DNA from 2 places in the Rossellomorea sp. FM04394 genome. Region 1 is predicted to be linked to the other one. Evidence: riboswitches for the same ligand, from Rfam matches in the RefSeq annotation. Region 1 holds a riboswitch; the other holds the start of a gene.
The links. A riboswitch is a leader RNA that binds a small molecule or an ion and turns the genes downstream of it on or off. The one in region 1 is predicted to bind cobalamin.

Region 1 (5,457 bases):
ACCTTGCTGACTTGCATACTGATCGTAGAATTTCTTCATTTCCTCTTCAGAGACTTCTCCTACTTTGATTTCTTTCTCAACGTAGTTTGTGTATTTGATGTTTTCAGCGATTTGAGTTTTTAACTCATCCATCGTAAATCCGGCTTTTTTCATTGCGTCTTCAAACTTCTTTTCATCACCATACTGCTTTTTAACTTCTTCCAATTGTTTATTGATTTCGTCTTCAGATGCTTTGTAGCCTTTTTCATCAGCCTGCTGCATAAGGAGTGTTTGTCCAACTAGACTATCAATCGTTTGTTCTTTTATTTTCTTTGCTGCATCTTTACTTGTCGGGTCTTGTCCCATCTGTTGATACTGCATTTGTGATTGAGTCAATACGTTATTGAAATCTTCACCTTTAATTTTTTCGTCGTTTACAATGGCAACGATCTTATCTTTTTCAACCTTCTGTTCATCCATTTTCTTCTGCATTTCTTCCATTTGCTTCGCTTGCTCTTCTTGAGCCTGTCCATCGCTTTTTTCTTCTGTTTTCGCTTTATCGTTAGCTTGTTTTTGGCTCTCCTCGTTCGAACCGCAAGCGGCTAGTCCAATCGTTAATAATGTCAATAGTAAAGCCGTTAATAATTTTTTCATAATAGACTCCTTTCAGAAGTAAGGTGTGATTTCAAAAAATCACTTAATGCGCATTTTAAATGAAAAGCCAGTAAAAAGAAAGTATTTAAGCCGAAAAGTATAGATTGTAATAAGGTTGAAATACAGTGCATTACTAATAGGTCCCTCTTTCACTATAATGTATGCAGTTACATCCGACTGTCAACTGCCGGGCAGAAATGAAAATGTAAGAACCCTGCTGCTAAAAAAAGAGGCTGTTTAAATCGAGATATCTTCCTCCATTTAAACAGCCTATAAAAAATATTGGGGACCAAAGAATACTGTCAAACAACCTTCTATTTGAATTATAGAGAGTGCTTATCATTTTCTCAACTAACATATATGAAGGTGTCGGGGGACTAGTGTCCTTTTGAACATACTATTCAATCTTCTCCTATTCTTTTCATGGAAAATAATAATTATAAGCATATTTCAAAGGAAGGATTTTTCCTTCCTTCTTTATAACATATCTTGACTTTACGAGTGTAATAGCGTGATACTAGTAAAAGATTCTAGCTTCAAAACAAAATAAATAGTTTCACTTGTAAAATTATTTTTAATCGTTTATGATTTAACAGAACACAACATTTTGTGTTCCATTTCATTAATTCAACTATATATTGATAATGACCTGTGAATAGGGTGTCTGAATGGACTTAAAAGGGAATCCGGTGTGAATCCGGAGCTGTCCCCGCAACTGTAAGTGCTGACGAAATAAGGAACTGCCACTGTCGTATACGATGGGAAGGCCTTAGAGTAGGGTGAAGCATGAGTCAGGAGACCTGCCTTGTTTATCATGTATTATCTTCTTCGGGAATTGGGAGGATAAAGCGAGGATTGGAATAGGCCGTTTAGCCTATGCATATATCTATCGTACATAAAGCCCATCCGCTAAGAAGGATGGGCTTTTTTTGACTCCTTCCCACACTGTATAAATTTGGGAGGAATGATGATGTCAATCGTATCACAGGATCAAAGGATCAAAATGGAAGCGAAAGCGATTCTTACAAAACTCCACAGTCGCTTTCCACACCTACCTTTTAAAGAATTCGATGAAAAGACTTTTAAGTATGCAGAAGGTCAATCTGAATCGAGCAAAGAAAAGCTATACCATTTCATGATCCTCACGGCAGTCGAACGAATTTCTGCACATGAACCTGATTGGACGTATGTTGCTGCAGAATTATATTTAGTGAAACTCTATCGTACCGTCGCTTATTCAAGGAGAGTTGAAGAAAGCGTGCTGTACAGTTCCTTTTATGAATTAATTCAAGAATTGACTGATAGAAAACTATTTACGACCGAACTATTGGAATCCTATAGCAAAGATGAAATTGACTCTTTGGGGAGGATCATGGACGCATCTAAAGACCATCTGTTTACGTACATAGGGATCGTGACATTGTCAGAGCGGTATTTAACTAAATCCCATGATGGTGAAATCCTTGAATTACCGCAGGAGCGATTTCTAATAATCGCCATGACACTCTTTATGAACGAACCCCGTGATAAGCGGATGGCGCTCATTCAGGAAGCATATTGGGCACTTTCCAATTTGTATATGACGGTAGCAACACCTACGTTCGCCAACGCCGGCAAAAGTCATGGTCAGTTATCAAGCTGTTTTATTGATACGGTGGCAGATGATTTAAGAAGTATTTACGACAGCAATACAGATGTTTCCACATTAAGTAAAAACGGTGGAGGACTTGGTATCTATTTAGGGAAGGTCCGAAGCCGGGGAAGTAATATCAAAGGTTTCAAGGGAGTAAGTTCAGGTGTCATTCCGTGGATGAAGCAGTTAAATAACACAGCCGTATCCGTTGATCAATTAGGTCAGCGTCAAGGAGCGATCGCTGTTTACTTAGATGTATGGCATAAGGACATTTTTCCTTTTCTTGATACACGATTAAATAATGGAGATGAAAGACAGCGTACCCATGACCTTTTCACGGGTGTCAGCTTACCTGATTTATTTATGGAGCAAGTGGAGAAGAGAGGGGAATGGTATTTATTTGATCCTCATGAAGTAAGGGTGGTCATGGGGTATTCACTGGAAGATTATTATGATGAACATGATGGAGGAGGTTCTTTCAGGGATAAGTATTGGGAGTGTGTAGAATATCCCGATCTCTCAAGGGAAGTCGTCCCGGCAATTGAAATTTTTAAGCGGATCCTGATTTCCCAGCTCGAAACAGGAACACCATACATGTTTTACCGTGACTCAGTTAACCGGCTAAATGCCAATGGGCATAAAGGGATGATTTACTGTAGTAATTTATGTACGGAAATCGCCCAAAATATGAGTGCGACAGTCATGGAAGAAGAGGTTATAAAGGACGGGAAAATCATTACCTATAAATCTCCCGGAGATTACGTCGTCTGTAATCTGGCATCTGTTTCTTTAGCTAAAACAATCATGGATGATGAACTGGAAAGAGTCGTATCCATAGGTGTAAGATTACTTGATAATGTCATAGATATTAATAAACTTCCAGTCCTGCAAGCCCAATTGACAAACAGGCGCTATAGGGGGATTGGATTAGGAACCTTTGGGTGGCATCACCTCCTTGCATTAAAAGGGTTGAAATGGGAGAGCGATGAAGCCGTTGAATATTGTGATTCCCTTTACGAGGAGGTTGCCTATTACACGATAAAAGCCAGTCATGAATTAGCAATAGAGAAAGGTTCTTATCCATATTTCAGCGGTTCAGATTGGTCCACAGGAGAGTATTTTTCAAAGAAAGGGTACTCTGGACCTAGGTGGGATGCACTCAAGGATGATATTTCTTCAAAAGGAATCCGAAATGGGTATTTAATGGCCGTGGCACCTAATTCATCCACCTCGATCATAGCGGGATCCACTGCAAGTATAGATCCTTTATTCAGATTAGAGTACTCGGAAGAAAAGAAGGATTATAAGATTCCCGTGACAGCCCCTGATTTATCGCCTAAGACCACCTGGTATTACAAAACGGCTTATAACGTAGATCAGCACTGGAGTATTAAACAGAATGAGATGAGACAGCGTCATATAGATCAAGGAATATCGTTTAACTTGTATGTGCGGAATGACATCAAGGCGATAGAGTTATTGTCTCTTCATTTAGATGCATGGAAGTCAGGATTGAAAACTACCTACTATGTGCGATCAACATCTGTTTCAAATTTTGAAGAATGCGAAAGCTGCCATAGCTAACAGGAAGGAAGAAGAGAACGTGAACGAATTAAAGGAGCGAATCTTAATAGATTCAAAGGCCCCAAATAAATCAACAGGTATCGTAAACGGGAAAAGCTCGAATATATTAAACTGGGATGATGTCAGGTTCTCGTGGGCATATCCGAAATATAAGAGAATGCTCGGGAATTTCTGGACACCTTTTGAGATCAACATGGCAAAGGATATCAAGCAGTTCCCTACTCTTTCATCAAGGGAGCAGGAGTCCTTCTTGAAAATTATCGGCCTTCTGGCTCTCCTAGATAGTGTGCAGACAGATTACGCGGGTAAAGTGGCAGACTATCTCACTGATTCCAGCCTGAATGCACTGATGATCATTCTGGCACAGCAGGAGGTCGTCCATAACCATTCGTACAGTTATGTGTTATCCAGTATCGTGTCCAAAAAGAAACAGGATGAAGTGTTTGATTTCTGGAAGAACGATCCAATCTTAAAAAAGCGGAATGAATTTATCACGAATGGATATAAAGGATTTGTCGAATCCCCAACCATTGAGAATCTATTAAAGTCGATTATTTATGATGTGATTCTGGAAGGATTGTTCTTTTACTCCGGGTTTGCCTTTTTCTACAATTTGGCCAGAAATCAGAAAATGGTGGCGACCTCTACGATGATCAATTACATCAATCGGGATGAACAACTGCATGTCGGCTTATTTGAAAAAATATTTAAAGAGGTACTGAACGAGAACCCTTCTTATCAAACGGAAGAGCTGAGTTACTTTGGACAAGATGCTTTCAAACAGGCGGCTCTCCTGGAGATTGAGTGGGGAAGGGAAATCATCGGATCTCACGTTGATGGGCTGTTAATGAGCGATCTTGAAGATTATATTAAATTCATGGCGAATAAAAGAGCCAAGCAGCTGGGATTTGAAGAGCCATTCCAGGGGTATAAATCGAATCCTCTAAAATGGATCATTGCCTATCAGGAAGTGGACAGAGGGAAGACCGATTTCTTTGAACAGAAATCAAGACAATATACGAAGACTTCGGATGCTAATGGGTTTGATGAACTATAAAATTAGATTAGTCGTGATTAGCCAGTTCGCCGTTATATTTGAAATTTCGCCGATAAAAGTACTGATTTCGCTGATAAAATCAGAATATCGCCGATAAAATGAAAATATGGCTGATATCCAGTCAACTTTAAATAATAATGAATGGAATTTTGGTAACTTGTTATTGAAATGGACCAACTTCCTTTCAAAATGCGTTTTTCAGAGCTAAATGCTGTATTTTTCTCATTGAAAAGCAGTTTTTTATTTACAGATTTTATAAAACTGCATTACAATCATCCCATAAGAAAAGCGAGTCATCACGACTCGCTTTTTGACTTATTTCTTCTCAATAAAAGGTCCATAATCTCTTCTCTTATGTTGAACGGCGACCCATTTAACCGTTGTGAATTCTTCAAGAGCCCATTCGCCATTGAAACGGCCAAGACCAGAATCCTTTTCTCCTCCGAATGGCATGTGCGGCTCATCATTCACAGGTTCATCATTAATATGAATCATCCCGGTCTGAACTTGGTGTGCAAGATTCGTCGCCCTCTCAATAGAAGCTGAATGT
Region 2 (5,457 bases), 860 kb from region 1:
GTGCCTGGCCTTGAGTCTATATCATATTGATAACTTGTTGAGACATCAATCGCATTCCCGACACCGGCTGTCACTACAACGAATACGGAATGACCCTGTACTTCGAAACGATCGCATACCATATTATTTAAAGGAAGAGCCGTCATCATACCAACAGACAATGAGGGATCCAGCTGATTATGAACAAGAAATTCTTTCATATCCCCTCGATAATCCGAGCAATCATAATCTGCAGGGACTCTACGATTGATAAAGTGCTTATACCATCCTATTCCTGCACCAATAATCCCTGAAGACATACATTTTAACGGATAAGGAGCAGAGAAATATATGTATTCTGCCCCCACCCTAAGGTACCTTTCATCTAACACAAAGTTCTCTGTCGCACTCTCCTCAGGTACTATCACCATTTGAGGTTTTGCCACTAAAGGATGAGCCTGTTTTTGAACCTTTGTATGATACACCTCTTCAATATATTTCTCTTTCAGAACCTCTTCCGGGTGATGGAGTAGTTTGGTTTTTCCTTTGTCTAAGAGAAGTAAGCGATCACAGTATAAACTTGCTAAATTCAAATCATGAAAGATCGCGATTACTGTTAATTTTTTGTGTACCGTTTGATTCTTAATTAAATCCAACAGTGACTTCTGATACGAAAGGTCAAGATGATTAGTAGGTTCATCAAGTAACAGGACTTGTGGTTCCTGAGCCAGGGCCTGTGCAAGGAACACCCGCTGCCGTTCTCCCCCGGACAACTCATGAAGGTAGCGGTGCTGGAAGGACGTAATGCCGGTTTGTTTCATAACCTTCTCGACGATCTCAATATCTCGTTCAGTCGTCCCTTTAAAAAAACCTTTTTGGTGAGCATATCTTCCGAGCATAACCGTCTCCCTCACTTCATATGAGAAGGATTCTGTCGATATCTGAGGAAGTACCGCTACTTCTGTGGCTAAATCTCTTGAAGAAAAATGATGCAGGTTTTTTCCTTTTAATGTGATATTCCCCTCCATTAATGGAAGTAGTCCCGTCATTGCTTTTAATAGCGTGGTCTTTCCACTGCCGTTAGGTCCAAGAATCCCAAAGAATTCTCCTTTGTCTATATGAAAATTCATGTCCTCCACGATTTTTTCATCGTTGTATCCTACTGTAACCCCGTTTATATCGATCATGATGAAAGACCTCTTTTCTTTAGGAGAATATAAGCAAACATGGGGGCACCAATCAGGGCTGTTATCACTCCGATTGGAAGTTCTGTCGGTGCAATGATGGTTCTCGAGATAAGATCAGCCAGAACGAGAAAACCTCCGCCGACTATGATAGACAAAGGAAGTAAGTGCCTATGATCATGACCTACCATCCTTCGCAGAAAATGAGGGACCACAAGACCAACAAATCCAATCGTACCTGAAACGGCGACAGCCGCTCCTGTCAGGATACTTCCAGCAATTAAGATGAGGAGTTTTCTCTTTTGTACGGATATCCCGATATGATGGGCTTGGTCTTCACCAAAGCTCATGCCATTCAGTTCCTTGCTATTAAAGAACAACAAAATCACTCCAATGAGGAAAAACGGGAATATTATCGCAATGTAATCCCACCCTCTCATGGATACACTCCCAAGAAGCCAACCAATGATTTGTCTTAATTCTTCTCCAGTCAGGGCGATCATTAAGGAAATAAAGGACCCTAAAAAAGAGCTGAAAATAATTCCTGTTAAAATGATGGTTTCTACCTTCATCGTTCTTTCAACTTTTTGTGCAAACCATAATACAAGGAACACGGTAATAATCGAACAAAGAATACTGAGAAAAGGAAGCGTAAACTTTCCAATGAACGGAATGCTCCAATTAAAAAACAAGGTAATAACAGCTCCAACTGATGCTCCTGAAGACACGCCTAATGTATATGGATCCGCCAACGGGTTTCGCAAAAGCCCTTGAAAAGAAGCTCCAGCGATAGCTAAGGAGCTTCCAACCAATAATGCCAATAATACTCTGGGCAATCTAATTGAATACACAATGTTTGTAAACATCGGATCCGTCTCTTCCGGTAGATGGTATCCAAACCATTTAGCTCCGACGATGAACAAAATGTCCTTTGGTGGGATTGAGATGGTTCCAATCGATATACCTGCGAGAAGAGCGAATAGTAAAAACGATACTGCCAATCCGTATGTTATCCATATTTTATTCTGTAAATAGCTCCGGATAGATCGACTTTGCAATTTCCTCTACTCCTTCAACCAGTCTTGGGCCAGTGCGTGTGACCAGGTCAGAATGAACGTCATGAACTTCTTCATTTTTCACAGCATTTACGTCTTTCCATCCTTCTCGGCCCATCACCTGTTTTTTAGGGTTTTCGCTGTAGTAACCGTATGTTGTAATGATAATGTCTGGATTTGAAGCGATGACTGCTTCTTGGTTTACTTGGACCCACCCCTCTTGGTCACTCATTACATTTTCGGCATTTACAAGTGATAGCATTTGATCGATGAATGTATTTTTACCAGTAGAATATATGTCAGGTGAAGGTGACACCTCTACATACACTTTTTTCTTCTCAGATACACCACTGACTTTTTCCTTAATGGATTCCAGATCAGCTTTCATCTCCGAAATGACGGATTCAGCTTCATCTTTCTTTCCGACCAATATGCCGATGTTTTCCATCGTGGTGTACACTTCCTCAAAGCTATTGGCATCACGTACGATATATACCTTTACCCCTGCACCTCGAAGCTGTTCTAGCCCCTCTTCTGCCGAAACAGCTGTGGACTCATGAGCGAGAACCAAATCCGGATTCAGGCTGATGATCTTCTCAACGTTAAATTCCATTCCACCTATTTTTTCTTTCGCCGCCGCTTCTTTTGGATAATTATCAAAATCTGAAACCCCCACAATTTCCTTATTCAACCCTAACTCGAATAAAATTTCTGTGTTGCTTGGAATCAACGAAACAATATGCTTAGGTTGCTCTTCCAGCGTGACTTTATTATTCAGGGCGTCGTTTACTGACAAAGGAAAAGCAGATTGTCCCTGACTGACTTCCCCGCTATTTTTTTTCTTTTCTACACTTTCACCATCAGTACCGCATGCTGAAAGGAGTCCAAGAGATAATAGTAGTGCAAGAATGATTTTGAATGTGTGTTTCATACGTTTTCCTCCTGTAAATGAACTTATTCCCAGACAAAAAAACATCTCCAGTGGGACTAGAGATGTTGTGTAAAATGCATAAAATGGCTTTCATACCGTCAGACATGCACATTACACCTTTCTATCCGCGTAGATTTGGTGCGAAAGACATTAGGCAGGTCTCCTGGCTCATGGTCATTGTTTGCTGCACCTTCCCATACCTATTGGTACAGTGGCATTCATACAGCTCACTTCCATTTACAGTGGCGGGACCGCGTTGGAATTACACCAACTTCCCTATTATGAAGCTAAAAAGTTTGTTAAAGAAACTTCCGCTTCACCTAATCTCGTATCATATGTAATTGTTCCGTTCACATGAATTATACACAAGTTATCATCGTTAGTGAATTGATTTTTACGAATTTGTTGAAATTTGCAGAATGATTGAATCTACCTGCGTAATGCAAGTTGATCGTGTGCCTATAGGAAGAGAGCTTCTGTTGATGTGAGTTATCAATTACGCACTTTTAGTAAACCATATAGGCAAATAGGCTTTGAAGCTAATTGATTGTGGCTTCCACCCTTTCATGATAAAATCTTTTTCAAGCTATCGCTTTACTACTTTAGAGCGGCATATGTATAGGAGGTTTTCGCAATGAATGAAAAGAAAGAAGTCGCTACTTTTGCCGGCGGTTGTTTTTGGTGTATGGTAAAACCTTTTGATGAACTACCGGGTATTATTGATGTCGTGTCAGGTTATTCAGGAGGGCATCTTGAGAACCCTACCTATAAGGATATCAAAGCCGGTAACAGTGGGCATTTTGAAGCTGTTCAAATCACCTTCGATCCTGCTCTCTTTCCCTATGAAAGATTATTAGAACTATACTGGCCTCAGATTGATCCGACTGATGACGGAGGACAATTCCATGATCGCGGTGACCAGTATCGCACAGCCATTTTCTATCACAACGAACAACAAAAACGTTTAGCAGAAAACACGAAGAAGGAAATAGAAGAAAGTGGCCGATTTAAAAAACCAATCGTCACACAGATCCTTCCTGCCTCAATCTTCTATCCGGCAGAAGAATATCATCAAAAGTTCTACAAAAAGAATCCCGATGAATATAAACAAGACCGGGCAAAATCTGGTCGTGACGAATTTATTGAGAGTCATTGGGAAAACCCAAAAGCTTAAGGACTTTAAAAAATTTATCATTCCTGGAGAATGAAAAAAACTCCTTTTGCCAAACTAATTGGCAGAAAGGAGTTTTTATATGAAGAAAAATGATCCCGTCAAAGACGATAAAGAGCAAGTCGTGGGATATGAAGGTCCAGGAAAACTGGTGAACTTTTTTGATCCCTATCCAGCTCAGGACGAGGCGAAAGTAAACAATTCGGATACGGTGGATAATCATAGTTCAGAATGAAAATATAAGGTGATGGTTATCATGCATCAAACCATCACCTTATATTTTTATCCAATAAAACGATTTACCTTCACTTGTTCATCCAAGATCAATTCCGCTGTAAGCTGTCCGGAAAGAGTGACCATTGGCACCCCTCCACCCGGATGGGTTGAACCTCCCACAAAATACATATTTGAGAGCACTCTGCTCTTATTCGGAACCTTGAAACCTCCATTAAGCTTTCGGTCCGTGACCGTACCATAGATAGATCCGCCATTAGCCCCGTAGAGACTTTTAAGGTCATTAGGAGTAAAAGTATATTCATATTCGATATGATCCCTTAAGTTCGTAACACCCATCTTCTCCAATTTATCCAGCACTTTGAAGCGATAGGATTCTTTATATTGGGTCCAATCTTCCCCCTCTTTTAATGGAGGCACGTGTGTTAACACAAACATGTTTTCTTTCCCTTCAGGAGCCTGGGTGGGATCCGATTTAGAAGAGATGCCGATGTAAATCGTCGGGTCGTCAGAAAGCTTTTGCTCATCAAAGATCTGCGTGAACTCTTTTTTCGGATCCTTACTGAAAAAGAAGTTATGATGAGCGAGATGTTCATATTTACGATCTACCCCGAGTAGCAGCACCAGCCCCGAAACTGTTGGAGCATATTTGCTTAATTCATCGACTTCTTTTGAAGATTCATGATAATCAGCTAATAGGGATTTGTAGCAAGGGATTGCCTCTAAGTTGGATACAACGATGTCCGCCTTCAGCTCTTCTCCTATTTTCGTTCGGACTCCTTCAGTACGGCTGCCTGATGTAAGTATATCTTCCACTTCGCAATTTAAGCGGACCTCTACATCGAGTTCCTGCAACACCTTAGCCATTGCCTCAGCAATTTTGTACATTCCGCCCTTAACATA

Region 2: it holds a riboswitch for cobalamin, as region 1 does, so the genes downstream of both, ACCB35_RS12265 (ABC transporter substrate-binding protein) here and ACCB35_RS08000 (ribonucleoside-diphosphate reductase subunit alpha) in region 1, are expected to answer to the same signal.

Annotation. Positions count from the first base shown of each region.
Region 1 is NZ_CP168654.1:1,587,747-1,593,203, forward strand. It holds gene ACCB35_RS07995 (SurA N-terminal domain-containing protein) at 1-633, opposite strand, end outside; cobalamin riboswitch at 1,275-1,456, shown strand; gene ACCB35_RS08000 (ribonucleoside-diphosphate reductase subunit alpha) at 1,604-3,850, shown strand; gene ACCB35_RS08005 (ribonucleotide-diphosphate reductase subunit beta) at 3,870-4,907, shown strand; gene ACCB35_RS08010 (aldehyde dehydrogenase family protein) at 5,223-5,457, opposite strand, start outside.
Region 2 is NZ_CP168654.1:2,449,260-2,454,716, forward strand. It holds gene ACCB35_RS12255 (adenosylcobinamide amidohydrolase) at 1-1,166, opposite strand, end outside; gene ACCB35_RS12260 (FecCD family ABC transporter permease) at 1,163-2,221, opposite strand; gene ACCB35_RS12265 (ABC transporter substrate-binding protein) at 2,184-3,149, opposite strand; cobalamin riboswitch at 3,285-3,488, opposite strand; gene msrA (peptide-methionine (S)-S-oxide reductase MsrA) at 3,784-4,323, shown strand; gene ACCB35_RS12275 (hypothetical protein) at 4,403-4,555, shown strand; gene ACCB35_RS12280 (phytoene desaturase family protein) at 4,603-5,457, opposite strand, start outside.